DNA from 2 places in the Paenibacillus sp. MY03 genome. Region 1 is predicted to be linked to the other one. Evidence: riboswitches for the same ligand, from Rfam matches in the RefSeq annotation. Region 1 holds a riboswitch; the other holds the start of a gene.
What was found. Region 1 has a riboswitch for thiamine pyrophosphate ahead of thiC (phosphomethylpyrimidine synthase ThiC). Riboswitches for the same ligand answer to the same signal wherever they lie in the genome.
Positions count from the first base shown of each region.

Region 2: linked by a shared signal. The riboswitch ahead of B1748_RS10300 (ABC transporter substrate-binding protein) and the one ahead of thiC (phosphomethylpyrimidine synthase ThiC) in region 1 are both predicted to bind thiamine pyrophosphate.

Region 1 covers NZ_MXQD01000050.1:27,653-35,042, forward strand. Annotated here, with positions in the region: gene yfkAB (radical SAM/CxCxxxxC motif protein YfkAB) at 178-1,335, shown strand; gene ytvI (sporulation integral membrane protein YtvI) at 1,362-2,393, shown strand; TPP riboswitch at 2,451-2,553, shown strand; gene thiC (phosphomethylpyrimidine synthase ThiC) at 2,713-4,476, shown strand; gene B1748_RS29400 (ThiF family adenylyltransferase) at 4,469-5,725, shown strand; gene thiE (thiamine phosphate synthase) at 5,722-6,633, shown strand; gene B1748_RS29410 (thiazole synthase) at 6,637-7,390, shown strand, end outside.
Region 2 covers NZ_MXQD01000008.1:252,111-259,500, reverse strand. Annotated here, with positions in the region: gene B1748_RS10335 (zinc ribbon domain-containing protein) at 12-401, opposite strand; gene B1748_RS10330 (peptidoglycan recognition protein family protein) at 780-1,436, opposite strand; gene B1748_RS10325 (glucosaminidase domain-containing protein) at 1,510-2,280, opposite strand; gene B1748_RS10320 (TatD family hydrolase) at 2,405-3,208, opposite strand; gene B1748_RS10315 (ABC transporter ATP-binding protein) at 3,201-3,965, opposite strand; gene B1748_RS10310 (ABC transporter permease) at 3,955-4,758, opposite strand; gene B1748_RS10305 (thiamine-binding protein) at 4,748-5,050, opposite strand; gene B1748_RS10300 (ABC transporter substrate-binding protein) at 5,147-6,172, opposite strand; TPP riboswitch at 6,342-6,450, opposite strand; gene B1748_RS10295 (GerAB/ArcD/ProY family transporter) at 6,526-7,390, opposite strand, start outside.

The DNA of each region.
Region 1 (7,390 bases):
GCAAGCGGACTTTTTGACCACAATAGAATTTATTAGTTTTTGAGCATTCGAAAACCAAAATTCAATTTGGCGATAAATCCAACCTTTAATCGTGGTCGCTCATCTTGAAAGGCTTCGATAGAGGATTTCTCAACAACCTCTAGAACGGAAGTTAGGTGCTGAAAGCTGATGAAACCGATGAACAAGCTGGATACGACATGGCCGCATTTGGGCATGACATCCCGCGACATACTGCCTCCTTTGACTCCCTCCAATGACCCTTGGGATCCGCTTAACTCGCTTAAGCAATTCGGTCGCCATGTACTGACAAGCGTGGAGATGACGGTTACGAATTTATGCAATATGCGCTGCGAGCACTGTGCCGTAGGCGATACGCTGGTCATGATGGAGCCAGCCAAAATTCCGCTGGACAACATGCTGCGCCGTCTGGACGAGGTCGAGCATCTGCAGACGATCAGCATTACGGGCGGCGAGCCCACCTTCTCGGAACGTACCGTCAAGGAATATATGCTGCCGCTTCTGCAATACGCGAGAAGCCGGGGCGTTCGCTCGCAGATTAACTCCAATGTAACTTTGCCTTATAACAGGTACGAGCTTTTGGCTCCTTACCTCGACGTTATGCATATCTCGTTTAACTACACGTCGGCGCAGGACTTCCATGAGATCGGCTTCGCCAAAGCGGGTCATGCCGTCTCCAAGGAAGCGGCAGCCAAGCTGTACGCACGAATGATCGACAACGCCAAGCGGCTCAGCGATGCAGGCGTGCTCGTGTCCGCCGAATCCATGATCAATTATCGGACGCATGAAAAGATCGATCAAATTCATGAGCTGATTCTTGAAATGGGCTGTCAGCGTCATGAGGTTCATCCCATGTACCCAAGCTCATTCGCCCGCGATCTGCCCGTCATTACGAAGGAGCAGATGCGCAAAGCGGTAGAACTGCTGCTGGATCGCCGCGATCCGTCGGTCTGGATGCTGTTCGGCACGTTGCCTTTCTACCAATGCAGCGACGATGCAGAGGATCGTAGACTGCTCAGAAGATTGGCGGGCGAGCCTAACGTGACGGTCAGGAACGATCCCGACGGACGGAACCGTCTCAACGTCAACTTGTTCACGGGCGACGTGTTCGTCACCGACTTCTCCGACGTGCCGGCGTTCGGCAATATCTCGACGTCCCGCCTCGACGACGTATTCGGCAAGTGGCTGGATCACAAGCTCGCGCGAAGCGTAAATTGTTATTGTCCCGCAGCCGCTTGCTGCGGTCCCAACCTGCTAGTAAAGGATATGTATTACGGCGACGTCGATTTCCACATGCGCGAAGCCAAGCTTGAATAGAAATAGAGGAAGGAGGGATAACCCGCATGTCTATAAGGACAATCGTGCTTATCGCGGTAGGTTTGCTGCTTATTTATTTGATGTTCACCGTAGGCGCGCCGTTCTTGCTTGCATTGATCGTAGCGATCTTTCTGGAGCCGCTGACCGTATTCCTGATGAAGCGATTCCGGCTCAACCGGCTGGTGTCCGCCGTCATATCCAGTACATTGTTTACGGTCATTCTCGTCGGTCTCATCGTGTTGCTGGGAATGAAGATTATCGCAGAGCTGATTGCATTTCTGGAGAAAGTGCCGAATTACTTCGAAAATGCAAGCACTTTTGTCGACAATCTGCTCGTTGACGCCAGAGGGCTGTACCAGAATCTTCCTCCAGACGCCATCGCGACGCTGGAAGAATATCTGATGAGCCTAACGAACACGATTACTTCGATGGTAGGCAAGCTGTCATCGACGGTCTTGGGCTTCGCTTCGACGCTCCCGGGCATGTTCATCTTCTTTATCGTCTTCCTGGTTGCCGTCTACATGTTCAGCTTTAGCCTTAATACGATGAAGGCATCCGTCTTGTCCTTCTTCGACGAATCGTCGCGTTCCCAAGTGGACCAGGTGCTGAACAATCTGCGCAAGTCGATCTTCGGCTTCCTGCGCTCCCAGATTATTCTTAGCGGCATGACCTACATACTTTCACTGATCGGATTGCTCATACTTGGCATCAAATATCCTATGGCTATCGCGCTGCTCATCATTATTGTGGATATTTTGCCTATTTTGGGCACAGGCTCCGTGCTTGTTCCATGGGCATCGTATCTGCTGCTGACGGGCGATATCTATACCGGCATCGGGCTGATTGTGTTGTTCCTCGTCATTACGGTATTCCGCCGCATCGTGGAACCGAAAATTCTGGGAGATTCCGTCGGTATCGGCGCGCTTCCGGCACTGATCAGCCTCTATGTAGGCTTTAAGCTTGTCGGCGTTATCGGCGTATTTATCGGTCCGCTCGTCGTCATTATTTATATGGCGGCAAGGCAAGCGGGACTGTTCCAGCAGAAGATCAAGCTGTAAGTATTTGGGGAAGTTAGGGTTGACAGGAGCAGCGAGCACGAAGTATAGTCAAACAAGGAAATCCACTAGGGGCGCCGAAAGGCTGAGATAAAGCGATTGCTTTGGTCCCTTTGAACCTGATCTGGGTCATGCCAGCGTAGGAAAGTGGGACATAGGATACCGGCTTGCCGGTCGCCGAAGGCAACTTCGACGGCTTTGTGCAAGCCTAAGTATCAACGTCATTGCGCGTTTGCGTGAGTGGCGTCGACCATTAACTTTCTTATATGTTGAGTATGCCTCCAGGTGGAATTCCACAAATTCCATGAGGAGGTTTTTTGTTATGCCGATTATGACAACGCCATTGCCGGGAAGCCGCAAGGTCTATGTAGAAGGGAGTCATTCTTCCATTCGCGTGCCGATGCGCGAGATAGCGCTGACTCCGAGCCAGTCGAGAAGCGGAGAGGAGACTCCGAACGAGCCGGTGCTCGTCTACGATGCGAGCGGTCCATATACGGATACGGGCTACCGGGCCGACGTCAGAAAGGGGCTGCCGCCGCTTCGTGAAACATGGATCGTGGATCGCGAGGATGTCGAGCGATATGAAGGACGCGAGGTGAAGCCCGAGGACAACGGCTTCGTATCCGAGGAGAGAGCCAGGACGAGAGGCGCCGAGGTATTTCCGAACCTGGATCGCAAGCCGCTTCGGGCGAAGGAAGGACGCAATGTGACGCAGCTTCACTACGCCAGACAAGGCATCGTTACGCCGGAGATGGAGTACATCGCGATACGCGAAGGGATGGAGCCGGAATTCGTAAGGGACGAAGTGGCAAGGGGGCGGGCTATTATCCCCGCGAACATCAATCATCCCGAATGCGAGCCGATGATTATCGGACGAGGGTTCCATGTAAAGATCAATGCCAACATCGGCAACTCCGCCGTTGCCTCCTCCATTGAGGAAGAGGTAGAGAAGATGACGTGGGCGACCAGATGGGGAGCCGATACGATCATGGATCTGTCGACAGGCAAGAACATCCATACGACCCGGGAATGGATCGTGCGCAATTCGCCGGTTCCGGTAGGGACCGTGCCGATCTATCAGGCGCTAGAGAAGGTGAACGGCAAAGCGGAGGATCTCAGCTGGGAGGTATTTAGAGATACCTTGATCGAGCAGGCGGAGCAAGGCGTCGACTACTTCACGATCCATGCGGGCGTATTGCTTCGGTACATCCCGCTGACGGCCAAGCGCGTAACGGGGATCGTATCTCGCGGCGGCTCTATTATGGCAGCCTGGTGTCTGGCTCATCACAAGGAGAACTTCCTGTATACGCACTTCGAAGAAATCTGCCTCATCATGAAGCGTTACGACGTGTCGTTTTCGCTTGGCGACGGCTTGCGGCCAGGCTCCATCGCGGATGCCAACGACGATGCGCAATTCGCGGAGCTCGATACGCTGGGAGAGCTGACGAAGATTGCCTGGAAACATGACGTGCAAGTGATGATTGAAGGTCCCGGGCATGTACCGATGCATTTGATCAAAGAAAACATGGACCGCCAACTGGAAGTATGCGACGAAGCGCCGTTCTACACGCTGGGTCCGCTGACGACCGACATCGCGCCGGGCTACGACCATATTACGTCCGCGATCGGAGCGGCGATGATCGGCTGGTTCGGCACGGCGATGCTCTGCTACGTAACGCCGAAAGAGCATCTGGGGCTGCCGAACAAGGAAGATGTCAAGGAAGGCGTTATCACTTACAAAATCGCTGCCCACGCGGCGGATTTGGCCAAAGGCCATCCTCGCGCGAAGCTGCGGGACGATGCACTCTCCAAAGCGCGCTTTGAGTTCCGCTGGCGCGATCAGTTCCATCTATCGCTTGATCCCGAGCGGGCGATGTCGTACCACGACGAGACGCTGCCGGCCGAAGCGGCCAAGTCGGCGCATTTCTGCTCCATGTGCGGTCCCAAATTTTGCAGCATGCGCATCACGCAGGACATCCGGGAATATGCGGCGCAGAACGGTCTCGATACGGAGGAAGCGATCGAAGCGGGGCTCAAGGAGAAGTCCGCCGCATTTAAGGCCGGAGGCAACGAAATCTATGCGTGACGGGATGGCCGGCGGAGAAGGAAGCGGAGCTCCCGCTGCCATTGCCGGCCCCGGGGGGCAGCCGGCCGGCTCGAGCGCGACGTCGGAGGACGGTCTTCGCGCGAGCTGGAGGGAACGTTATTCCCGCCAAATCCGTTTCGCGCCGATCGGCGAGGCCGGGCAGCTTCGCCTCCGCGAAGCCAGCGTGTTGATTGCAGGCTGCGGAGCGCTCGGCGCTTCGCTCGCCCAGCATATGGCCAGGGCCGGCGTTGGAAGAATCGTGATAGTAGACAGGGATTACGTGGAGTTTAGCAATCTGCATCGCCAGACGCTTTTCGACGAAGAGGATGCCCGCAGGGTTCTGCCCAAAGCGAAGGCCGCGGAGACGAAGCTTCGGCGGATAAACGGAGAGGCGATAATCGAGGCGCATGTGGCCGATATAAGCCAGCATAATATTGGCAAATTCGCAGCCGGTACCGATCTGATCCTGGACGGGACGGATAACGCGGCTACTCGACTGCTGCTCTGCGACGAGGCGTTCCGGCTCGGCATCCCGTTCGTATACGGCGGAGCAACTGCCTCGCAGGGCATGAGCGCGATGCTGGTCCCAGGCAGGACGGCTTGCCTGTCCTGTTTGATCGGCGGGGAGGAGGAGGCCGAGGAAGGCGATTCCTGCGATACGCGGGGCGTCTTGTCCGCGACAGTGGAATTGGTGGTCGCGCTTCAGGTCGCCGAAGCCGTCAAGTGGTTGACGGGCAATAGGGAGTCCGTCCGGGGAACTTGGCTGAACGCGGATATATGGAATTTTGCCGTGCGGGAATTTAAGCTGCCTTCCGGTGTTGCCTCTTGCGGGAAGTGCGGCTGCGAAGCGCGGGCGATCGGCTCAGAAGCGCATTCGGTCGAGATCGGCTTACGACATCGTCTCCATAACAGCGAAGATGATAACTGCTCGGACGATCTTGATCGGGAGTCGCGCTTGCATGTACGGCGCTCTGCGGCATTATGCGGCCGGGACACGGTTCAAGTGACGCTGGGATTCACGCTCGATCTGGAGCGGGAGATTAACTATTTGGAGCGGCTTGGGTGTGGCATGACCGTTAATCCCTATCTGGTGAAAGCAGAGCTGCCTTCGCCTTATACCGAAAAGCTGGTGCTGTTTCCGGACGGCAGAGTGCTGGTGCAAGGCACGTCGGACATGGCGGAGGCGGAACGGATATGCGATGAATATCTTAGCCGCGAAAATCGTAGAGCGGAGGGGACGGCTGGATGAGTAAAAGAGTGGACTGGGAGCAAATCAGGTTATATGTCATTACCGCGCAGGATGCCCACCCGGGCAAATCGGTGATCGACGTGATGGAGCAGACGCTCATCGGCGGAGCGGGCATGCTGCAGCTGCGCAACAAGACGGGCTCTAGATCGGAAGTGCTGGAGCAGGCATGGGCACTGAGAGCGCTGACGCGAAGATACGGCGTGCCTTTCATCGTCAACGATTATCCCGATATCGCGCTTGAAGTCGATGCCGACGGCGTCCATCTGGGGCAGGACGACATGTCGATTAAGGAAGCGAGGGCTTTGCTAGGCGACGATAAAATGATCGGCATCTCCACCCACTGCGCGGAGCATGCCATCGAAGCTGAGCGGGAGGGAGCGGATTACATCGGCGTCGGGCCCGTATTCCCGACGAATACGAAGCCGGGCAAGGCGGCGGTGACAACGGCTTATGTGGCGGAGGCCGCAAGTCTGGTCTCCATTCCATTTGTCGCGATAGGCGGCATTACGACGGACAATGCGGATGCCGTCATCTCTGCGGGGGCCAAACGGCTATGCGCCGTGTCGGCGATCGTGGGAAGCGAGGATCCTGCGGCTGTCTGCCGTGAGCTTCTGCATAAGCTCGCGGCAGCAGACCGGGCAGAGGAATCATCCAACGCCAATGCGATTGCGAACGAGCGGGAAACGTCCGGGCATAAAGCCGAAGAAAACGTAACTTTATCGCTGAACGGCAGTTCCTATCAAACCCGCTCAGCCACTCTCGATTGTTTGCTTGCGGAGCTCGGACAGCGCGACAAGCGGCTTGTAGCAGAGGTAGACGGCGAGATTGTGCCTCGGTCGCGCTGGCAGGAGACGACGCTTGCGGACGGACTGCGCATCGAGCTCATTCAATTCGTGGGGGGAGGCTAGAAAATGATGAACCAGCAGAATGGACTGACGATCGCGGGATTAACGTTTGGCTCGCGGTTTCTGTTCGGGACGGGGAGATTCCCCAGTCCCGCCGAGCTTAGGGAGTCGCTTGCCGAATCCGGCGCCGAAATTGTGACTTTCGCCGTTAGACGCGTCAATCTGGAGCATACTGAAGACGATTCCGTGCTTCAGCATCTGGAAGGAAAAAAGCTGACTTACTTGCCTAATACTTCGGGCGCGCGAGTGGCGGAAGAAGCCGTTCGGATTGCCAGATTGGCACGGGAGGCCGGACTCGGCAATTGGATCAAGGTGGAGATCAGCGGAAGTCCCGTTACTCTTCTTCCCGACCCCATCGAGACGCTAAAAGCGACGGAGCAGCTCGCCAAAGAAGGTTTCGTCGTATTGCCGTATACATCGGATGATCCGATTCTTTGCAAGCGCCTGGAGGAAGCGGGCGCGGCCGCGGTCATGCCGGGAGGCTCTCCGATCGGGACGGGACTTGGACTTCTTAATCCTTATCATCTGTCGCTTATTATCGAAGAGGCGAATGTTCCCATTATTGTGGATGCGGGAATCGGCTCTCCCAAGGATGCCGCGGAAGCGATGGAGCTTGGAGCAGCTGGCATTCTGGCCAACACGCCTGTAGCGAAGGCGGGGAATCCCGTCAGGATGGCGAAAGCTTTCGCGCTTGCTATCGAAGCGGGACGGATCGCTTACGAGGCAGGGCGCATTCCGAGGAAAAGATATGCTTCCGCCA
Region 2 (7,390 bases), on a different contig from region 1:
ACCGACAGGAATTACAACACATCCAGAAAAGTTCCGAATGCGCCAGCCTGACGGCCTCTCAGCACGCTGGGATCATATATCTCGACCGAAGCGCAGCGCAGACATGACACGAACAGATAATGGTGATGCTGGATATCCAACAGCTTGCTTAGACCCGCTCCCGTCATAGCCACTTCGGCAGCTTTACATTCATTGTGTCCGCATTTGGCGCAAACAAAGTTGTTTTCGATGGCGTGGATTTCGTTTATATCAACCTCATGCTCGTCCGCCTCTCGCGCTTCCTCTTCGCCAAACATCCCGCTCTCTTTCTCCTCCAAATGCTCGGGCAACACTTCATGCTTGCATTCCGGACAAATATCCCCGCTAAGCCGAACCTCGTTTCCGCACCATGGACATGTCACTTCCAACTTCCCCGCCTCCTTTGGTTTGTTTGACGACAATACTGCTTTCGTATTCCCTTTATTCTATCTATACGTTCTACTGACACCACAACTTCTGCATCTCAGCGTCGTACTTCTTTTGCGAAAAACTCATTGCGGCTGCCTTGTTCAGCCATTCCACCCGATTACCAATAAGCTCGTAATCTATTTGGTTTGATTCCACGGTCACCAGCTCCCTGTATTCTATGTATCCATATTAGCATATTTTGGATGAAGGGCAGTACAGTAGTATCATTGCATGACAATTATTACGCAGAAACAAATATTTTAAAACCAGTGATTTAAAGAAGCGGCAAGCCCCCGGCCTACCGCCACATTACTTTTGCTCAACTATTCGCGTCAACCCGGCTCCGGATTCTGGCCGCTCACGCGGCGCAGCTCGTTGGCAAGGCGGTTAAACTCCGCTCTCGCTTGAGGATCAGTTGTCGCCATATAGGCGGCGCTCAGAAACCGGATGATGTTATTGGCATCCTTCGGATCCAGCATCTCCTCTTCCTCCTCCTGCAATAAGGTATTGACCTGGGCAACAAAGCTGTCCCATCCGCCCCAGTCCCCGTCTTGATTCATCTTCCTCGGACAATTTTTGCCGCTCCAGTCATAATGGCGGCGCAAGCGGTCCGTCCCCCAGCCTCGTTCTTTAAGCATGGAAGCGGTTAAAGCGGCGGCATTGGCTAACGTAGCGCTATAATTGCCGCTTTCGGTTATTTCGATGGAGATCGATGTCCGATTGCCGCTGGTTGCAGAGTTGCCATCACCCGCATGCCAGGCGACCTCGGTGAGCGGAATACATTCGATCGCTTCCTTCTGGTCGATCACAATATGATAAGAGGCTGTTGCCGAATTAGACGGATTCGTCAGCCAGTTTCTTTCGTTCCTTGCGGTGCTGGAAGAGTTGGCCGTATTGTGGATCGTGATCGTAGTTGCGTTCAGCGGCAAGCCGGGGCGTCTATTGTTCGGCGTCGATCTTGGGATGTGGTCTACGATATACGTATACAACAGGATATCCTCCTCTCTCTCGTTCGACGTCCTATAGCATATGCCGGAATACCGTTAAGGGGGAGGGCTATTGTTATCCCAGCAGGACGACTCTCGCTCCGGGATCCCATTCGATCGGCACGCCGAGCAGCATGGCAAGCTCCCTGGCTTTGACGTAGCCAACCGACATCGACAGTCTCGAAGTCAGCTCCACGCCGTTAACGGTCACCGCCGTGCCCGTCCAGCCCACTATTGCTCCTAACGCTTCTGCGATTTTTCGCGCCGGCACCCATGTTACGCCTTCCTTTAAATAGCCCGTCCCGATGACTCCACCCTGCCAAGTGACGGGAATGATCGACGCGTCTTCGAATCCTCGTACCATAGTCTGTGGCGCAGCCGGCACATCATATCTCCTCAGACCGTATTGCTCAATGATTCTCATCAGCTTCGTCGCGTAAGCCGGGTCAGTCGCATAACCGCTAGCCAAAAGCATGGAAGCCTGACGTTCCGGCGTGATCGCGGAGCGCACTCTTTCATACCGCGGAGCTTCCAGGAACAAATCCAGATCCTTGTAAAAATGATAGAGGCTTTTGTAAGCCCGGAACGCAGCCTGCATGCTTACCGTCTTGCCATCGATATACTCCCAAGTCCCTTTGACGACCGCCTGTCCCTGCCAATATGGATTGATAGGACCGCCGCCGACCTTGATTCCGCCCAGATTGTGCCAGGCATGGATCTCCCCGCCGGATTCCAGCAAACTCTGCGCCATTCGAACCGACGGAAACATCCTGGACCCTTCCGACCATACGAGCTGAACCGTAGGCGCAATTGCCGCAAAAAACTGCTCCCTTGTCATTTTTGCCATTGCTTTACCTCCTTTGGCTGCTACGCTCTCCCTAACTGTGTATGCGCCGGCTTGGCAAATGGAAACGGCTCCCCGTCCTGTTGGACGAAGAGCCGTCATCATAAGAGGTTGTTCATAAAGCTACTTACAAGTTATAAAATTTCTTGCTTTGTAAAAACAGTCCGCGCGCAGCCTCTTCGGGCGCGATCCCTTTAACCCTTGCAATGCCGAGCACGGACTCCCGAGCCATCTCGGGCACGGTTGCTCTCCCGCTAAAAGGGCCTTCGAAAGGCCATGGTCCGTCGGTCTCCGCCATCATAAGCTCCACGGGATAACGACGAACGACCTCGATGATTTCGTCCTCGTAAGCAATGTCCGGCGTAACGGAAATGTAATACCCCGCCTCCGCCATCCGTCTCATCGTATCCGGGCTGCCCTTGAACCAGTGAAAATGAGCCTTCCTCACGCCGTATTGCTCAAGCAGCGAACAGGCTTTGTCGGCATCCTCGTAGACGGCATGAAGCACGATCGGGCGATCCAGCTCGGCAGCGAGGGCGACGAAACGCTCAAGCAGCAACAAATACGGCGTCTCGTCGAAAGGCTCACCCGCCTCCTCGGCTTCCGTCCGCTTGTAATACGGCAAGCCGACTTCGCCAATCGCAAATGCCTCGCCCGCCGCATGCCTCTCCCTTATCCAGGTCAGCAGTTCCTCTCTCTCCAGCTCGGAAGGCGCCTCCTGCTCCGGATGAAAGCCATAGGCGGGATGGACACGCCCGCGATGGCGGAGCGCCAACTCGCGCGTTCGGATCGAGGAAGCCAGATCCATCGATACGGCGACGACCGTCTCCACGCCTTGGCTAAACGCTTCCGCCAGCAGCTCCTCCTGCTTTTCGGGGGGATAAAGGTCGACATGAAGGTGAGCGTCCACGACGGGAAAGCGATCAGACATGATCATCCACCGCCTTTCCGTCGCCCTGCAGATGTCCGTAGATGCGGGTCTTCAATTCATTAAATCTGGGGTCGGTCCACAGATCCTCCCGGCGCGGCCGCTCAAACGGCACGACAATCTCGTCTACCGCGGATGCAGGCGATGCTGACAAAACGATAATCCGGTCGGAAAGGTAAAGCGCCTCTTCGATGCTGTGCGTGACGAGCAGTACCGACTTGCGATGCGTCTCCCAGATCGACAGGAGCCACTTCTGCATGTGAAGCCGCGTCAAAGCATCAAGCGCTCCAAAGGGTTCGTCGAGCAGCATCAGCGTACGCGGCGACAAAAGCGCACGTAAAAACGAGACGCGCTGCTGCATTCCGCCGGACAGCACATGCGGATAAGCTCTCGCATACTCCGCCAGCCCCACGCGAGAGAGCCATTCCTTCGTCATGGTCTTCGCCGTCCCCTTGTCGATGCCGGCGATCTTAAGCGCCATCTCGATATTGCCGGAGACGGATCTCCAAGGAAGCAGGGCGGCTTGCTGCGGCATATAAGCAACATGACCGCGCTCGCCGGTCGTGATGCGGCCCTCGATGCGGATCTCTCCCGCATCCGGTTGCCGAAGCCCGCCAATAACGCCGAACAGCGTTGTTTTGCCGCTGCCTGATGGTCCGATCAGCGAGACGAACTCTCCGTCCTCCACTCGCAAGGTCAGGTCGCGCAGCACTTCCTTTGTCCCGAAGCTTATGCCAACGCCATTTACTTCAAGCTTCATGCCGCTCTCCCCCTTCCTTGACCGGCGGACGCCAGCGAATGACGATTCGTTCCGCCCACGTTACGAGTCCGAACATGACCATGCTTACGATAATGATCAGAATAACGGCGGCGAACGCCCGCTCCGGCATAAAGCCGCGCGAGGACAGAGCCATAAAACCTCCGAGGCCAAGCTTCGGGGCCAGCATGTCGGCGATGACCGCCCCTAACATGCTGTACGTCGCGGCAATCTTGAGGCCGGAGAACAGATGAACGGCGGCGCTGGGAAGCTCCAGCTTCCAGAACAGCTCCGCTTTGCCCGCTCCGATCATGCGCATATAATGACGCAGTCCGGCATCCGCGCTGGCAAGACCCGACAGCATGGCGACCGATACGGGAAAAAAACAGACGAGCATAACGAGCAGCGTCTTGGGCAGCGTGCCATAGCCGAACAACATCGTCAGGATGGGTCCCAAAATGACGACCGGCACGTTCTGAGACAGGATGAGCAGCGGGTAGACGCCTCTGCGCACTCCCGGCAGCAGATGCAGCAAAGCGGCGAGCGCAAAGCCCGCCGCCGAACCGCCCGTAAAGCCCAGCATCATTAGCTTGAGCGTCGCCCACGTATGCGCCATGAGGCGCGGCCAGATCTCGATCGCCTCCAGTACAACCGCCGACGGGGCCGGGATGCGCCAGGCATCCACGATTCCCAGCGAGGCGGATGCCTGCCATAGCGCGATCAGAGCGCCCAGTGCAAGCGCAGGCGGCCATAGCTTGGCCCACGCTCCCGTTCCGGACTTTTTCCTACTGGCCATCCGGGTATTTCTCCAGCAGTCGGCCCATGGAGGCGCCATTCTCCGGATTGTAATATATTTTAATCTGGGAAATGACCGAAGCGCAGCCCATCTCCGTCATCGCTTCGTTCATTAGCTGTACGATGTTCAGCAGCTCGGACAGCTCCCCCTCCATCGTCGTCTCCAGCGGAGCCACCCGATAAGGTACGCCCGAATCCTTAATGATATCGATAGCGCGATCCACGAAAGGAAGGACGCTTGCCCCTCCCGGCGTGCTCGGCAATATTTGAATGCTTACCAACGCGTTTGCCATCTGTTTGTTCCCCTCTCCGAAGTTATCTTCAATCCGACCGGAGCATCCGCTCCATTGGCCGATCCGTCCTTATATGCCTGGCTCCCGTTACTCCCGTTATTCCGGCAGGAACTCGTTCGTGAACGCCTTCTCCGCTTCCAGCTTGCCCTCGAGCAGTCCTTGATCGAACATCCAGTTTGCGTAATTCTCCCATATGCTCAACTTCTGCTCGCCCCAGCGCGGCGCGTCGTCCCGATACTTCGGACTGAGCCACTTCTGGCTGGCACGCACAAGATCCGCGTTCAGATCCGGCTCCGCCTTGATCAGCACTTCAGCCGCATCCTCCGGATTGTCGATCGTGAATTGATAACCTTCGGCCGCTCCCGCCGCGAACGCCTTCACCGTCTCGGGATCCGACTTGATCTGCTCCTCGTTCGTCACCAAGACCGGCGTATAATAGTCCAGCTTGTCGCTGTAGTCCGTCAGATAAACCATGTTCAGCTCTTCGCCGCGCAGCTCTGCCTCGACGCCAGTCCAGGCATAGTAGATCCAAGCGAAATCGATATCCCGCTCCACGGCCGCAAAGAAGTCGCTGTCGCCGATGCTCATAATGTCGACCTTGCTGACATCGCCTCCGTCCGCCTGCATAAGGGCATCGATGACGGATTCTTCTACCGGAGCTCCCCAGCCGCCATAACGCTGTCCTTCGAATTTTTTGGGCGAATCGATGCCTTTCGCCTTCGGCGAGGCGAAACCCGAGGTGTTATGCTGAATGACCGCAGCGATGGAGACGATCGGCACGCCAGCGATGCGGGCCATCGTGACCGACTCCTGGTAGCTGACGCCGAACGCGGCATCGCCGGAAGCGACCATCGCATCGGCGCCGTCTTGTCCCGGCTGAATAATCTCGACGTCCAGGCCGTGCTTCTCGAAGAAACCGTTGTCCCGAGCGACATATAATCCCGTATGGTTCGTATTCGGCGTCCAATCGAGCACGACCTTCACCTTCTTAAGCTCCTTCTCGCCTCCAGCGCCGCTATCACCTTCCGGCTCATTGCCGCCGCAGCCGGCGATCGTCAACGTCAAGGCCAGCACCGTAGCCGTGAGCCCTCTTCCCCATAATCCCTTCTTCTTGTGCAGCATGTGTACTTCCCCTCTCCGCCTTCTATGTCTTCTGGATTGACGTTCCTGCTCTTTCCCTTATTCCAAAAAAAATCGCCCTCCTGTTCAGGAGGGCGAGTTGCAATCGGCTTGGTACGCGCTTGTCATCACGATTCGCGCGCAGTCCCAACGACTGTACGCCAAATCATGAAGAAGCGCTCGCTTCACGTTCCTACGCCGGCATTATCCGGATCAGGTATACGGGTCGGAATGTTGTCATTCCCTCTCAGCCGGCCTAACCAGCTCCCCGGAGCATATTCGGTTTCGTCAATTACGTAACCAATTATAGCAGACTCCGCGGGTAATGCCAGCATTATTTTCCCATGTTTATCGTTCTATTCGCTCGCCGGCAACTTTTTATACCGCTTCCGCACTCCGATCACAACCATGATCAGCGGAATGGCGACCTGGTAGATGGGCATCATCTTCAACGTCACGTCGAGTCCCAGCCATATATGAAACGTATGATTGGGCTCCAAAAACGACATCGCATAGACGACGACTCCGACGGGAAGCAGCAGATTACGGGTCTCGATGCCTGTCGAGCTGTGAAAGACGAACACGGAAGCAAGGTACAGAGCCGTTATCTTCACGTACAGTCCGATAAACAGAAGCAAGGTCACGATGACGTCTAGGCGTTCCAGGAAATTGGCCAGCCGGATCAGTTGCACAGCTTGCAGCAGCGGCAATGAGGTAGCGCCGGCCAACGCCGGACCCAGCACGCATAGAATCAGCATATTCATGAAGATAAGGAACAGGGATACGCCGCCTTGCGACCATATCGTCATTTTGGTTATCGATTTTTTTTCATTGACCAGGCTCCAGAAAACGAACATGACGAAGAGCTGTCCGAACGGAAAGGAAATAAGATCAGGAAAAGCCGCTTGGAGTACGGGCATAGGTCCATTTTCCATGATCGGAAAGATCTGGTCCAGTTTCACGACGCCGCTGAAGAACAGCAGGAATACAATGATGAGGTAGCTACCGGCAGCAATCGGGAACAACATCTGCACGACCCGAACGAATACTTCCACGCCTTTGCTAGCCGTATAAGCCGCAACAAGCAGGATGCACAGCATAATCGCCCATTGCGGCGTAAATTGCAGCAGGGCGGCGGTCGTCAGCTCGCCGACATCCCGTACGTTCCTCATACATTCGTAAGCGAACCACAACGCAAAAACGCAGCCCAGCGCGGCGCCG